2 regions of the Shewanella sp. DNRA4 genome follow, and region 1 is predicted to be linked to the other one. Evidence: predicted binding sites of a transcription regulator. Region 1 holds the regulator's gene; the other holds the start of a gene.
What was found. The regulator sigma-54, encoded in region 1, starts transcription at its own class of promoters, with help from an activator protein. The targets are predictions, from matches to a motif close to GTTGGCACGNNNNTNGNNT.
Positions count from the first base shown of each region.

Region 2: a site for sigma-54 is predicted at 6,368-6,386, ahead of HG547_RS10475 (flagellar assembly protein FlgT). Genes of this name have one in related genera too.

Region 1 covers NZ_JABAIP010000003.1:77,753-86,014, forward strand. The annotation lists gene HG547_RS03975 (molybdate ABC transporter substrate-binding protein) at 1-72, shown strand, start outside; gene mgtE (magnesium transporter) at 147-1,511, opposite strand; gene HG547_RS03985 (HPr family phosphocarrier protein) at 1,701-1,976, opposite strand; gene rapZ (RNase adapter RapZ) at 1,963-2,817, opposite strand; gene ptsN (PTS IIA-like nitrogen regulatory protein PtsN) at 2,814-3,257, opposite strand; gene hpf (ribosome hibernation promoting factor) at 3,260-3,547, opposite strand; gene HG547_RS04005 (RNA polymerase factor sigma-54) at 3,576-5,051, opposite strand; gene lptB (LPS export ABC transporter ATP-binding protein) at 5,158-5,889, opposite strand; gene lptA (lipopolysaccharide transport periplasmic protein LptA) at 5,886-6,437, opposite strand; gene lptC (LPS export ABC transporter periplasmic protein LptC) at 6,424-6,984, opposite strand; gene kdsC (3-deoxy-manno-octulosonate-8-phosphatase KdsC) at 6,981-7,532, opposite strand; gene HG547_RS04030 (KpsF/GutQ family sugar-phosphate isomerase) at 7,532-8,262, opposite strand, start outside.
Region 2 covers NZ_JABAIP010000008.1:118,067-126,328, forward strand. The annotation lists gene flgD (flagellar hook assembly protein FlgD) at 1-379, opposite strand, end outside; gene flgC (flagellar basal body rod protein FlgC) at 404-820, opposite strand; gene flgB (flagellar basal body rod protein FlgB) at 823-1,227, opposite strand; gene HG547_RS10440 (protein-glutamate O-methyltransferase CheR) at 1,371-2,210, opposite strand; gene HG547_RS10445 (chemotaxis protein CheV) at 2,313-3,233, opposite strand; gene flgA (flagellar basal body P-ring formation chaperone FlgA) at 3,439-4,146, shown strand; gene flgM (flagellar biosynthesis anti-sigma factor FlgM) at 4,221-4,547, shown strand; gene HG547_RS10460 (flagellar protein FlgN) at 4,550-4,975, shown strand; gene HG547_RS10465 (LPP20 family lipoprotein) at 5,098-5,547, opposite strand; gene HG547_RS10470 (FlgO family outer membrane protein) at 5,544-6,176, opposite strand; gene HG547_RS10475 (flagellar assembly protein FlgT) at 6,455-7,630, shown strand; tRNA gene HG547_RS10480 (tRNA-Arg) at 7,686-7,761, shown strand; gene HG547_RS10485 (6-hydroxymethylpterin diphosphokinase MptE-like protein) at 7,809-8,262, shown strand, end outside.

The DNA of each region.
Region 1 (8,262 bases):
GCCGAGTTTATTTTATCCCCAGAGGGACAGGCTATTTTGAGCAGTTATGGTTTTCAGCCGCCTAAAAAATAGTGCTAATCGATCTATTAAAAATGGCGCCCTATGGCGCCATTTTTGTTGTTCGCTTTGGCAAGCTTAGGCCTGTGCTAGTGCATTAAATACAACGTCGCTAATCCGAGAAAGGCAAACAGACCTATCACATCGGTGACTGTGGTGAGCACCATGCCGCCCGCCAACGCCGGATCTACTTTTAAGCGCTTTAAGATCAGCGGAATACTGGCGCCTGCTAGTCCTGCGACTGTCATATTGATGAGCATTGCACCGCCAATCAGGCTGGCAAGCGCCATATCATCTTTCCAAACTAATACCGCGATAAACACTAACATCGACCACATTAAGCCATTCAAAAAGCCAATCGCGAGCTCTTTGCCTATCAGCCAGCGGGCATTACTTTGGCCAATATGGCCTAGGGCAATCCCGCGGATCACTAGGGCCAAGGTTTGGTTCCCTGCGACGCCGCCCATGCTCGGTACAATCGTCATTAAAATCGCAATCGTGGCAAACTGTTCAATAGTGCCCTCAAACATATTGCTGACAGAGGCCGCCAGCAGAGCCGCAAATAGGTTGATAGTGAGCCAGAGCGAACGGCGGAAGGTACTTTTGAGTACTGGGGCGAAGGTGTCTTCATCATCGTCCATCCCCGCCATCCCCATCATAGAGTGCTCGGCGTCTTCACGGATAACATCCACCACGTCATCGATGGTGATCCGGCCGAGCAACTTGCCCTCACTATCGACCACGGGCGCTGACACCCAGTCATGGCGCTCGAACAGTTGCGCCACTTCACTGTCGGACATGCCCACGGGAATGCTCTCGATATCGGTATCGATAATGCTGCTGATATGAGTATTGGGATCGCAGGTGAGCAGATCCGCAAGTTTGACCCCACCAAGCACGCGATCGTGTTTATCCACCACGTATAAAGTATCGGTAGTGTCGGGCAGGTTGCCCCGTTGGCGCAAATAACGCAGTACCACATCGATATTGACATCGGGTCTTAAGGTTACTGTGTCGGTGTTCATTAAGCTGCCTGCGGTCTCATCGGGATAAGAGAGCGCTTGCTCGACTCGCTGGCGGTTTTGCAGACTCATCGACTGTAATACTTGTTTATACACAGTATCTGGCAGGCTTCGCAGAATATAAGCCAGATCGTCCGTATCCATGCTGGCGGTAGCCTTGGCGACTCGCTCTGGACTCATAGTGCTGATCAGCGGGTCTTTTAACTCTTCGCTGAGTTCATCGAGAATATCCCCGAGCTGATCTTGATCGACGAGTTGCCATAACACTTGCCGAGCCTTGGGAGGTGACGATTCTAAAATCAATGCGATATCTGACGGCGCCATATTTTGTAGCATTTGCCTGACATGCACAAACATACCACTGTTGAGGGCTTGACTCAGTTGGTCGAGACGGTGTTCGGCTTGTAAACTGTCTGAGGCTTCTACAGGCATGTTTCCTCCATGGCGGCGGTGGATGGGTTGGCGTTTAGCTATTGAGGACTTAAGCCAAAGCGCAGCAGTACATTGTAATTTAGCGCACGGGAGGGCGTCGAGTCACAAATGTGTTTTACTGGTATAAGGTGCTGAAATCAATACCAAACAGGATACTGAATACCGGCAGGGATCATCGAGATGATACCATCAGCAGGCTTCGTCAAACTTAGCGTCGATAAGGGCACAAATGGCATTAAGTGCAGGCTCGGCATCCGGGCCTTCGGCGATGAGGGTGATGGTTTTACCCATGCCCGTCTCGAGCATGAGTAAACCCAATACACTGGCGGCAGAGGCCTGTTTTTCACCTTGGATCAGCGTAATGCTGGCATCAAACTCAGAAGCAAGCACTACGAGCTTTGTGGCGGCGCGGGCATGTAAGCCGAGTTTATTGCAGATGGTGACTTGGCGCTCAAGTTTTGGCATGGCTCAACTCTCGATGGCGCGCATTGACTTTATGTTTGCCATTACTAAAACGTTTAGCTAGTTGCTCGGCTACATAGACTGAGCGGTGTTGGCCACCTGTGCAACCAATCGCAATCGTGAGATAGCTACGATTATTGCGCTCTAAATGGGGCAACCAGGTTTCGAGCAAATTCTCGATTTGCCAGATGAACTTATTCACCAGTGGCTGGCGATTTAAAAACTCCGCTACGGGTTCATCTAAACCGGTGAGAGGTCTAAGCTCCGGTTCCCAATGGGGATTTGGCAAAAAGCGCACATCAAACATAAAGTCAGCTTCGGTCGGCATACCATGCTTAAAACCGAAGGACTCGAAGTTGATCACCAGTTCCTTATCGACACTGCCAAGGAGTATTTGCCGCACTTGGTCGCTGAGTTCATAGATATTCAGATTCGAGGTATCTATATAGTGATCCATCTGCTGTGACAGCGGCTCGAGCAATTTGCCTTCAAGCTTGATGGCTTCTTGCAGTGACACTCGGCTCTTCGATAAGGGATGTAAGCGCCGCGTTTCACTGTAGCGTTTGAGCAACACTTTATCGCTGGAGTTTAAGAAGAAGCTGGTGAGTTCAGTGCCCGTAGGCAGGCTGGCAAGCTGTTTAACCAGCACTTTGTCTTGCTCTGGTAAATTACGCACGTCAACACTGATAGCAACGAGATCGTTACTGCCTTTGAGCTGTTCAAGCAAACTGCCAATCAACGGCAAAGGCAAATTATCGACACAATAGTAGCCGAGATCTTCAAGCACTCTAAGTGCGACCGATTTGCCTGAGCCTGAACGCCCTGACACTATGACCAGTTTCATCCAATGATTACCTGATAGAGTTCCGTTTCATCATGCGTCTTGCGCAATTGTTTTAATATTTGCTTGTCACTGAGCTTTTCAGCCATGCATGACAAGGTACTTAGGTGCTGCTGACATTGGTCGGCAGGCACGAGTAGTGCAAATAAAATATCGACGGGTTGTTTATCGATAGCATCAAAGGCTATCGGCTCCTCACATTTTATCAATATCGCTATGGGTTGTGTTATATCGGTTAATCGACCATGTGGAATGGCGATACCGTTACCTATACCTGTGCTACCCATCTTTTCGCGCGCCACGAGGCTTTCGAAGATCTCTTGAGATGAGAGGGTGGGGTACTGGGCAGCGGCTAAGTCGCTGATGAGTTCCAGTACCTTTTTCTTACTGCCCGGAGTGGCGCAGGTTGTGCACTCCGGCCGCAGTATGGTACGAAGTTCCATTGCTAGTGTTTTGTTAACTTCTCTTTGTGTTTAATAACCTGACGATCAAGTTTATCAATCAGGACGTCTATGGCAGCATACATATCTGCATGCTCTGAAGTCGCGAAGACTTCACCACCGGTGAGGTTGATTCTCGCTTCGGCAATTTGTTGCATTTTCTCAACATTGAGCACAACGTGCACATTATTGATCTGTTCGAAATGACGTTCAAGTTTTGAAAACTTTTCCTCAACATATGCCCGTAACGATTCAGTAATCTCGATATGGTGTCCACTTAGGTTTATTTGCATAGAAACGTCCTCCGATACTCACAATAGGCTATAAACTTTTACGCTGATTGGAAGGGGGAATAAGCATCGCTTCTCGGTACTTCGCAATGGTTCTGCGCGCAACGTTAATTCCCTGTTCTGCCAGAAGTTGAGCCATCTTGCTGTCGCTTAATGGTTTTTTCTGGTTTTCCGCTGCAACCAGTTTCTTAATGAAAGCTCTGATTGCTGTGGATGAGCACTCACCGCCATCATCCGTCCCGACGTGGCTTGAGAAGAAATATTTTAGTTCAAAAAGTCCTTTTGGGGTATGCATGTATTTTTGTGTGGTCACCCGTGAAATGGTGGACTCATGCATCTCTACCGCCTCGGCGATATCGTTTAGGACCATAGGTTTCATGGCTTCTTCACCGTATTCGAAGAAACCCTGTTGATATTGCACTATACAGTTTGCCACCTTGAGCAGTGTTTCGTTACGGCTTTCAAGGCTTTTAATAAACCACTTGGCTTCTTGCAGATGCCCGCGGATAAATTGGCTATCGGCTTGGCTTTTGGTACTGCGCGCCATGGCTGCATATTGCTGATTTACGTTGATTTTTGGCATGCAGTCAGGGTTTAATTCGACCACCCAACGGCCGTTTTTCTTCGACACCGATACATCGGGGATCACATATTCTTCATCGACAGGGGTGATGAGTAAACCGGGGCGAGGATTTAAGGTTTGGATCAGCGCAATACTGTCCCTTAACTCGTCCTCTTTCAGTTTGGTCTTACGCATTAACAGCCTAAAGTCGCGAGCGGCGATCAGATCTAAATGATCTTTGATCAACATGCGGGCGTTTTCGAGGTGTGGAGTATCCGGCGAGAAGTGGGAGAGTTGAATAAGCAGACATTCGCTTAAATCCCTTGCCGCCACACCAACGGGGTCGAAGTGTTGAATACGCTTGAGCACGGCTTCAACTTCGTCGAGTTCAATCTCGGGATTGCCCATGGCTTCGAGGATATCTTCAGTGCTTTGAGTGAGATAACCTTGATCGTCGATGGCATCAATAATCGCGGTGGCAATGGCTAAATCGGTTTCAGAGAAGGGCGTGAGGTTTTTTTGCCATTCTAAATGTTCGTACAACCCCTCGCTAGTTTCCCCTTGGAAGGGCATGTCATCTTCACGGCTAGCGCCAGAACCTGAGTTTGGCGATGCGGTAAAGACTTCATCCCAAGTGGTATCCATGGGTAACTCTTCGGGCAGAGATTCTTTGGTCAGCGACTCGGCAATGTCCACGGTTGAATTATCTTGTTCCTGTGGCTGGGCAGTCGTTTCGCTAAAGTCGGTATCGGCGATATCTTGCTTACGTTCGCTAGGCGCGTCAAATTGCTCCTCTTCCAGCTCGAGAAGAGGATTAGAGTCTAAGGCTTGCTGGATTTCTTGTTGCAGTTCCAATGACGACAGTTGCAGCAGGCGAATGGCCTGCTGAAGTTGTGGCGTCATGGTTAACTGTTGACCCAGTTTGAGCTGGAGTGACGCTTTCATGTTACCGCTGATCCCTAGGTTATTATTGTGAGTTTAGGTCGCTTGATATCATATGGATGGAGCCTAGCGCTCTCAAATTCAAGGCTTATTAGCTTTGTTTTAGTAACTATAGCCTGAATTGTTCACCTAAGTACACCGCCCTAACTTGCTGATTGTCTAAGATCTCTGCGGGTGTGCCCTCGGCAATAAGATTACCGTGACTCACAATGTAAGCATGTTCACAGACGTCTAAGGTCTCGCGCACATTGTGGTCAGTGATCAGTACACCAAGGCCTCGGCTCTTAAGCTGCTCGATAATTTTTTTGATATCGATAACGGAGATCGGATCAACGCCCGCAAAGGGCTCATCAAGCAGAATAAACTTGGGGTTGGCCGCTAAGGCGCGGGCAATTTCGACGCGGCGACGTTCACCGCCCGATAAGGACATGCCTTGGCTGTCACGAATATGGGTGATATGGAACTCTTCTAGCAGTTGCTCTAGTGCTTCTTCGCGCTGGTCACTATTGAGCTCTTTACGGGTTTGCAGTACCGCCATGATGTTGTCGTGTACGGTTAATTTACGAAAGATACTCGCTTCCTGTGGTAGGTAACCAATACCTTTGCGGGCACGCAGATGCATAGGATCGGCGGTTAAATCATCATCGTCGATAAAGATATGGCCTTTATCGCTTTTAACTAAGCCCACGACCATGTAAAAGGTGGTGGTTTTGCCCGCGCCGTTAGGGCCGAGTAGGCCGACGACTTGACCCGTTTTGACCGTCAGGCTGACATCTTTGACAACCTGACGACTCTTATAACTCTTGGCGAGATTCTGTGCTTTTAAGGTGATTTGGGTCATTTAGAATCCTGTTTTTTCACAGGTTTATCTGTTGGTGTATTTTTGAGTTCTTCCTGATAGTTATCAGGTTGAATAATGGTAATTACGCGATCATCACCATTGCCGCTACTTTCGGCGATCAGTTTTTGCTGAATAATATCGTAACGAATTAAATTGCCTGTAACTTGACTACCCGCTTGGTCTAGGGTCGCTGTACCAGTTAGGGTCAACGTCCGAGTGGCCATTTCATAGCGAATCTCTTTGGCGCTAGCAGATGCAGGGCGGCCATCATCAAGGATTTGGCTGTAGGTTGCCGGATTTCCAGTAGCCAGTAAGACTTTACTATTTTCGCCTTCGACAGAAAATGCACGGAGTTGATCCGCATGGATTTTAATTGAGCCTTGAACAACTTCAACGGGACCGAAGAAAATGATCTGATTGTTTTTAATGTCTGCGGTTTGACTGACGGCTTTAATTTTCACTTCTTGCTGTAAGTCACCGATCTTGGCGAAGGCATTCATGCTTATCATTAGCATTAGGCTGGCAAGTAATATGTTATTTTGCTTCATAGGTTCCTACTACCTGACTGGTCAATTGCACTTCCTGCGCGTTAAGGTCGGCATAAAGGCCTTGCCCTTGAATATTAAAATCTTTCCCTGTGACGTAAATGATGCGGTCAGAGGTCATTATCATTGTGTTGAGATCGAGTTCTAAAAAACTGGTGGACAAGGTTTGTATCGGTTCACCAGGGCTGATGGCATCGATAATAACATTATTTTCTAATGCAACCTTGCCAGTATCTTTGTTGAGTCGACCTTGATCGGCTCTGATCTGCCATTTTGCTTTACCTTGGTCGGGATACACAAGATAGACAGGCTGAATAAAGTCGGTTTGGTTTTTAAGCTCATAGTGTTCCATGTGCTTTGCCGTGACGCGACTATTGACTTGTCCTTGCTCGTTAAACTCGATGCTGCGCAGATCTTCGATAATGTAGTCGGGTCTGTCTGTATCATTCAGGCTGCTATCGGTATCGCCACCGCGTTTTTGTTGGACCTGCCAATACAGCACTAGTGCAGTACCAAAAAAAGCAATAATGGCGAGGGTCACACGACTCATATGCTCATCCCATGGGCTGAGGTAAATTTGTTTTGACTCAGAAGTAATAGATCTGTCAGCTCTCTGAGCGCACCATGACCACCATTTAACTGGGTCACAAAATGGGCGTGTTGGCGCACATAGGGATGTCCATCGGCGACACAGACGGCAAGACCGACGACATTCATCACTGGCAGGTCGACAATATCATCACCGATATAGGCAACTTCTTCTGGTGTGACATTGTAGAGCGACAGCAGTTCTTCATAGGGGACAAATTTATTATCCACACCTTGATAAATATGGGTTACACCGAGGGCCGTCATGCGGTTTTCAACAATTTTAGACTGGCGGCCTGTTATCACGGCCAGATTAAAGCCACTGGTCAATAATGAACGCACGCCATAACCATCGCGGGTATGGAAGGCTTTGAGCTCTTCACCCGAGTTGCTTAAATAAATGCGGCCGTCAGAAAATACCCCATCCACATCGCAGATCAGCAGTTTAATTTTTTGCGCTCTTTGCCACACATCATCGCTGATCGGGCCGTAAAATCCTTGCTGTGGCATTAAATGACTCCCGCTTTGACCATATCGAGCATATTGAGCGCGCCGACAGGATGATTGTCTTTATCTATCACTATCAGGCCGTTGATATTTTTTGAGTCCATCACTTGCAGCGCCTGTGCTGCCAAGACGTTTTCAGTAATTGTGACACAGTTTCGCGTCATCACATCGGCGATAGGCGTGGTGCGTAGGTTGACTTGGGCATCGATAACGCGGCGTAGGTCGCCGTCGGTAAAAATACCCACGAGTTTGTTTTGTTCATCGATCACCGCCGTCATGCCTAGGCCCTTCTTGGATATTTCATACAGGGCATCGGTAATACAGATATCGTGTTTAACCAGTGGTAAGTCATCGCCGCTATGCATGACATTACTGACTTTTAACAGTAGCTTACGCCCTAGGGCACCGCCTGGGTGAGACATGGCAAAGTCTTCCCGAGTAAAGCCTTTGGCTTGCAGCAGCGCAATGGCCATCGCATCACCCATTACTAAGGTTGCGGTGGTGCTCGAGGTTGGCGCAAGCCCGAGCGGACAAGCTTCTTCAGGCACTTCAATACATAAATGAATTTTGGCCAAACGTGCCATCGTGGACTCAGGTTTGCCCGTCATGGCGATAACGGGAATGGCTTTACGTTGGATAACGGGCATCAGCGCAAGGATTTCGCTCGATTCACCCGAGTTCGAAATGGCGAGGATAATATCATTATCAGAGAGTACGCCTAAGTCGCCATGGC
Region 2 (8,262 bases), on a different contig from region 1:
CAACTAATCCCGATGCTTGCAAAGCTTGGCTTGATGTCATCACACTGTTTAAATTAACAATTTGATCATTTAACTTAGAAATGCCATCGACAGTAGAAAAAGATGCCATCTGTGCAATCATCTGGTCGTTATCAACGGGCTTGAAGGGATCCTGCATCGATAACTGCTGGCTGAGTAATGAGAAAAAATCCTCTTGAGTGAGCTGCTGACTCTTAGCCTCTGGAACAGCAGAACTATTCGGCAAACGTAATCCATCCAAAAATGGGTTACCTGTCGAGCTAGTCGAGGTTTTCGTGGTATTGGTTGATACCGTATTCGATTGAGTGTTTGTTTGAGTCAGCTGCGATGAGGTTTGACTCAGTTGGTTAATGAGGCTCACAACGTACCTCCTAAATAACGCATATTATTTACCCATCCCAAGTGTTTGTTGCAGCATAGATTTTGCCGCCTCAGCCACTTGAACATTCATCTGATATGAGCGAGAAGCTGAAATCATGTCAGCCATTTCTTCCATGACATTCACATTTGGTTTGTAAATAAAGCCATCAGCATCCGCCATCGGATGATCCGGCGAATACTCTTTTAATAGGGGCTTATCACTCTCGACGATGCCTTTCACCGTGACACCTTGAGAAGCTTGTTGCTGACTTTGCGCCTTGGCCATTTCGGCTTCGAAAATAGGATGACGAGAACGGTAAGTTTTATCTACACTGCTGGAGACTGAATCTGCGTTAGCAATGTTACTCGCGGTAGTATTTAGCCGCAGAGATTGGGCTGACATGCCAGACCCCGCAACATCGAAGATATTAAATAAACTCATGATTAATCCCCTCTCAGCGCTTTTTTCATACCGCTAAATTTACTGTCTAAAAAACCCAGAGACATTTGATATTCGAGAGCATTTTGCATAAATGCTGATTGCTCTTGTTGAACGTCGACAGTATTGCCATCCCCAGTATCGGGTTGATTCGGCACTCGAAATTTAACGTACTGCCCGGTTAGCTGCGCTAGCCCAAAATGCTGCTCATCAGCGGTCATCTCTAAGCTATTACGCTGTTGTTGCTGGGTTTTAGCAACATTTAAGGCGGCAGAAAAATCGACGTCACGGGCTTTATAATGTGGCGTATCAGCATTTGCGATATTGCTTGAAATCACTTCAGCCCGCTCAGCACGGATCCCCAACGTGAATTGGTGAACACCCAGTGCCTTATCAAAATTAATCGCCATAAAATTGCCTCCATCGTGTCACTCACGGGAACAAAGCAATTCATGTGCCAATACTTTTATGGGAGGTAATAAAGTTTGTGAGGGATGCAGCAGATAAAAAAATTACCGAACTATGCCGGTAATTATCAATTAAAATCAAATCCTTAAGTTTTCTTTTGGTAATAAATGCCAGGGTTACAACGAACCATATCAAATTCATCAGTAAGGCCAGCAATGGATTCGGATGCGCCTAAAAAGAGGATACCTTTGGGATTTAACGCGGCAGCAAATTGCCGCAAAATTTTTGCTTTTGCCTCAGGGGCAAAATAGATCAACACATTTCGGCAAAAAATAATGTCAAACTTACCCAACAAAGTGTAACTCTCGAGCAAGTTATGAGCTCGGAAATTGACGAGACGTTTAACGTTATCCTTTATGCGCATGTTGCCAGAAGGCAAAGCATCAAAAAACTGCCGCTTACGTTCTTCAGACAATCCACGTGCTAACGCTAAACTATCATACTCAGCATTTTTACAACGCTCCAACATAGAAGGCGAAAGATCCGTTGCTTGAATCGAGGCACCACCAGGCAGCGCCCCAGGTTTTTTTTGCTGGTACTCTAATATGGTCATAGCTAAAGAATATGGCTCTTGACCCGACGAGCAAGCTGCAGACCATATCTTTAAAGGTCTACCTAACTTACTGTATTCTGGTAATAGCACATTATTAAGCAATTCAAATGGATAACGATCACGAAACCATAAGGTTTCATTAGTGGTCATGGCATCAATAACTTCAGCTCGTAAAGCTCGTTCCGTTGGTTTCATCGAATGCTTTACCACATCGGATAACGAAGGAAGGTTATATTTGCCCATCAATGGCGCGAGACGACTACGTACGAGGTATTGTTTATTTTCACCTAGCACGATGCCGCTATGTTGTTCTAAGAACAACCTAAATTGATTATATTCTGCTTCAGCGAGTGATTTATCAGGCACATTCACGTCCTAGATCCTATAGCAAGCACCAAAATAAGTGCACAACAATCATGTAATAAGGGCTAGATTATAGCGTAAAGCTCAACTAGGCACTAACCCACACTCTCACTACAAACTTAAATGCTTGTTCACTGCCGCAGCTAATTCGTCAGGGTTAAATTTTGCGATAAAGTCATTGGCACCAACCTTTTGTACCATGGCTTGGTTAAAGACACCGCTTAATGAGGTGTGCAGTACCACCTTGATATTTTTAAGCTTAGGATCATCACGGATCTCAGCCGTTAAGGTATAACCATCCATTTCGGGCATCTCAATATCGGAGATAATGAGTGGAATTTCATCAGCAACGTTATTCATTTCACTTGCAATGGCCTTGAGCTTATCAAGTGCCTCACGACCATCCTTTGCCGTGTCAATTTGTAAATTTAACGACTCTAACGACCGAATAATTTGCTTGCGTGCCACCGCCGAATCATCAATCACCATAATATGGTAATGCTGACTTCTATCGAGAGTAAGTTGCTCATTAACCTCTTCACTAATGGCCGTTTTGACAGGTGAGATTTCATCTAAAATCTTTTCAACATCCAAGATTTCAACCAACTCACCTTCAATCTCGGTAACCGCGGTTAAATAGGAATAACGCCCAGCACCTTGCGGTGGCGGCATAATAGCTTCCCAGTTCATGTTGATAATACGTTCAACAGAACTAACCAAGAACCCCTGCACACTTCGGTTATATTCCGAAATGATGATAAAGCAATTTTCAGTGCTCGCTAACGGACGCCCTCCCGTTGCCGCACTCAGATCGATAACAGAAATAGTTGTGCCGCGAATATGGGCAACTCCTTTGACGTAAGGATTGAGTTTAGGCAATGTCGTTAATGGCGGGCATTGCAGAACCTCTTTCACTTTAAATACGTTTATCCCAAACCGTTGACGACCATTTAACTTAAATAGCAATAGTTCTAGCCGGTTTTGACCTACGAGTTGGGTTCGTTTGTTGACTGAATCAAGAATACTCGACATAACTCTGCCTTGTTGTTCTGTTTATGTACGGCCCTAAAACTCGTTTGAGTATAGGCATATTAATTGCTTACGTCTTGTTATCGATAAACATAGTTGAAACTAAGTCAAACTTCTGACACCAAAAATCTAAGAAAGAAGCATTGAACAGTTTCACGCTTGATAAAAGTATAGGTGTATTCTGGCGTTACAAGCTAGTCTCTTCATTATGAAAGTAAATTTAGTCTATTTTTTGAGTATTTTCGCATTTTTTCTATCCACGGCAGCTAAGGCTGAACCCGTGATACCTAGCGTATCGGCGATATCCGAATTAGCTAAAGCCCTTATTAATGAAAAGATTGCTGTACCTGCAAATGCGAAAGTCGACATTAATCCACAAACGGTCGATAACCGAATGCTGCCAGCACAGTGTACATCACCAATAAGGGTCGAATTAGCTTCAGAACGCGAAATTAGCCGTAATAACACCATAAAAGTCAGTTGTGATACCCCCGATCTCGCCTACCCTTGGCAGATTTTTATGTCTGTTCGAGTAGACATTCTTTTTCCTGTTGTAGTCGCAACCGAAACCTTAGCGCCAGGTGAATTAATCAGTCCTTCACAGGTCGAGATCCGCTATGTTGACCAAAATAGTTTGCGTGGTATGCAATTTAGCGATACTAATCAGCTTACAGGCGTTAGAGTTAAACGCCGAGTCGCGAAAAATTATCCTATTTTTGCGAACAACCTTTGCTTTGTCTGTAAAAATGACACAGTGTCGATTTATGTGCGTTCAAATAACTTCGTACTAAAAACTGTGGGAGAGGCGCTGCAAGATGGTAATATCGGCGACCAAATTCGAATCAAAAATAGCAGTTCTAACAAAGAGCTAGATGCCATAATTACGGCGATTGGCGAAGTAGAAGTTAGAATGTAAAATAAGCTAAAGCTTTTCGATAAGCTGCCGATACCCCAGTTAAGAAATCCGTATACATGACGCTGGAGCCTAAAATGGCAATTGATATTAGCAAATTTAACGCCGGAGCGGCCGCACAAGTCCGTTCAAACAGCACTAAACAAAGCAGCGAAAGCGAGAAAACCTCTCAGGTAGCGGCTAAATCAACTCAACTAAAAGGTGACTCTGTTGTCATTACGGCTCAAGCTCAACAGTTACAAGGAGCTCAAACCAAAATGGCCAGTCTACCTGAAGTCGACCAAAAGAAGGTGGCCGAAATAAAACAAGCCATTGCCGAAGGTCGTTATAAAATTGATCCCGAAAAGTTGGCTGCGAATATTGCCAGCTTCGAAGCAGAATTAAATGAGCTTAATAAAGAGTAACTATGACAGAAATAGCTAAACTGGTAGATCAACAACACGCCCATTTGGCTGTTCTTAAACAAATTATTCTTAAGGAAAAAGGCGCTTTGGTTGACCAAAACGCCGATTTGCTTTTGTCGCTTGCTGAGCAAAAATCAACATGTCTACAAGCCCTTAAAGCAAATGATGACTTGCTGGCTAGTCACAGCGATAAAGCCTTACTCACGGAGCAAGTTGAGCTATCCGATAAAATGGCAGTGGTTAAAGAGGCTCTCGCAGAATGCAAAGATCTCAACGCGCAAAATGCTAGTTTGATCGAGATGAATCTTGCAAGCCTAAACCGCTTTGCACAAGCCTTGCAGGCGAGCCGAAATGCCACCACGCTGACGTATAACGATAAAGGTAAAACCTCAACAATATCAAGCTTAGGCAATGATCTAAAAGCGTAAGGCGTTATAAGTACAAACGGATTTCAAACAAAAACCGCGCTTATTAAGCGCGGTTTTTGTTTATCGATTATCCGTATCCAAACCATCTCATGCTTGTCTTCTGGTTGATAGGAGATGACACCTTAAAAGTAAGTGACTTCTTTAATTCTCTGTGGCCGACTCTGCTGCTGATAGATTTGCCATACCTTAGAAAAATCAAGTTCTAACTCAGTAACGTAATGCTCACCTGCGGGATAACTTTTAACTACTCTTGCGCCGCGGATCACCCCAGTGACTGAAGCTTTAACATTATCATCGGTTAGCATCCAATCACTGACACTGCTGTTAGCGGTGATCTTTTGACCATATACTTGTTCAGCTAGCTCACGGTAAGCCACAATTTTGGATGCTTGCATCGCCATCAACATTCTTTGAGATTGCTCTTTCGCTGGTTGAGTCGCTAACGGGGCATAACCAATTGCCGTTAGCTTAGGGAAGCTAGATGGAGGAACATCTTCCCACTGCACATACTTGTCTCTAGAGGCACAACTTGTCAGTAGAAGCGCCGCAATCACCAACAGGTAGCGTTTCATTTTCCATCTCCTAATACACGCACTTCATTCATACCGGGAGCCGACTGACGATATAAAATCCCATCGTGGGAGATCACTTGCTCAGAGGGCTGCATATAATTGCTTAATTCTTTTTGTGTAACAAAGGTCTGTGAAGCTGACACCACTCGGTTGTTACTTAAGGTAACGATTCGAGTATTAATCGCTAAGCCATTAGTCGTCGGGCTCATCGTGGATACCACAATATGGTCAACAGGCAAATTAGTAGACAATTTTTGCCAGTCACGCGTCAAAATAAAATCGCCCTCACCAGTAACACGCAGTCCATCGGCGAGATTTAACTCCACCACATTAAATTGAAAACTGTGCAACGATGCCATGAGTCCCTGCTGCAATTGCAGCGCAACCGCATTCGTACTCGTCATGTCGCCCACTAATACTGGTGTAGTTACAACGATAGGTTGATCAGGACGCAATGCATCATTTTGCTTGACTAGCTCGGTCACAATACGCTGCGCTAAATGATTAATCACCGCTGTCGGCGGCAAACCATTGCCATCAACTAGACTAGGTTTTGGCGGCACAACGGGTTTAGTCGCACACCCAATCAGCGCCAAAAGAGCCAGGGGAATGAACGCACGCTTTAGCATGGGAATAACCTCATTATCGATATCAATGCGCCTCAAAGCGAGCCGCAATCTTTAGTCAAAAAGATTGCAAATATTAGACCAAGTCAAAATACAATCCTTGATTCACTCACCAGATTATCGACAACGGTGCCAATAACTTTACCCTCGACACCTATTCAGCAACTTCAGATAGTTTGGGTATATTTCATAAATCAGGCACGGAACTTGCTTTTACAGCCAATAAAACCGCCATTAAACTGACTCAACTGATTGGCACAATTGACCTGAAGGGCTTATTAATGAACATACTCAGAAAGCACTTGCTCATCATTAGCAGCCTACTACTGGCCGCACTTCAAGCTAATCAAGCGCAAGCAGAATGGGTCGAAGCCAGTGGTGAAGCAATCATCACTAATGGCAACATCGCCCAAGCGCGGGAAGAAGCCATCAATCAAGCGGTTAGCTATGCCACCCTCAGCACCGGGATCCAAATATCCAGTGAACAACAAACCACCAACGGCAATCTCACGCAAGACAGCTTCGCCATTAATCGTAACGCTCAAGCGATTAGTATTCAGTTAGTGAGTGAACGCATTCAAGGGAATAAAATTTATGTGTCGCTCAGGCTCGATCTGAATGATGACCCAACACAACAATGCCCAACGGGCCAATTAAAAGCCGCGATCCTTATTCCCCAAGCCCAAATAAAAGATCGAGCACAATTACGCTACGGCCAATTATCAGGATTTGAAGAAGTCATCTCCGAAAGACTCGGTAATAGTATTGATGGCTACTCATCAACTGGATACAGCCATATCCATGCCAAAGAAAGGCTCGATATCGCACAAGAACTGGTCGATATCCGCGGCTATAGACTTCCGAGTTGGCTGAGTGAAATTACCGATAGCCAATACATTTTACTACCGCAAATTATTGATATTTCAACCGATCCAGTACAAGCCACCTTTATGGGATGGTGGGATGAAGCGCCACAAAGGCAGTTCCAATTAAAGCTTAGCCTTTATCACGGCATTAGCGGTGAAGAAGTATGGAACAAAACCTACAGCACATCGGCTCGGTGGGAATTTGAGGAACAAGCCATTGTTGCCCCCAATAGTGATAGATTTTGGCGTTCATCCTACGGCAAAAATATCAGCCAACTGCTGCAAGAAGCGACTCGCGATATTGATAACACGCTCAACTGTAGGCCACTACTTGGGCAAGTAGTCAGTCGTCAAGGAGACCGGATTATTCTCAACCTAGGCAGAAAACATGGCATTCGAGTTGGCGATAAGTTCCAAGTGGTGTTACAACGCAATTTACCGGATAGACTCAATGAAATGCGTGCCATTGCTACCAAAAGCCGAGCAACAGTGCAAATTGAACAAGTGAGTGAAGAAAGTGCAACAGCCGTACTCGTTGACCAAAATGCGGTTTACAATGTACAGATAAACGACATCGCGCTTAAGATTTAAGCAACTAAATCATAAGCCTTTTAATCAAAGATAAAACCAGTATAATCACCAGCGTCTCTTCATAGCTCAACAGGATAGAGCAGCCGCCTCCTAAGCGGCCGATCGGGGTTCGAGTCCCTGTGGAGAGACCAGATAGTGATGTCGGTAATATCAACACGAAAGCTTCCGAGGAAACGGAATGACTGAACTATTTGCCACTAATCTGAATATTATCGCTAAACGCTGGCCAATTGTGGCTGCAGCGATAAAAAGCCAATCAATTGACCATCTTGATGCGCACTTAGTTCAAGGCCAAAACCAAACTATCAGTGTTAATGGTATTCAGCTCAGCAGTCGCCATGACCGCATCACTGAAGCACAGCTGTTTATTAGTAGCCTTCCCTCAAATGTTCACCAAGTCACGGTTTATGGCGTGGGTATGGGTGATGTGCCGAGTCTATTAACGGATAATCCGCAATATCAAAAAATCGAAGTTTGCATTTTAAACTTAGCCGTATTCGCATTGCTGCTTTGTTACACCGATCAGAGGGAATGGCTCAGTCATCCGAATGTGCTATTAAATGCGATGCCCAGTGCCACGCTGCAATTTCCGAATGTTGCCATTACCCCAGATCTCAATCTAGTCAGTGATG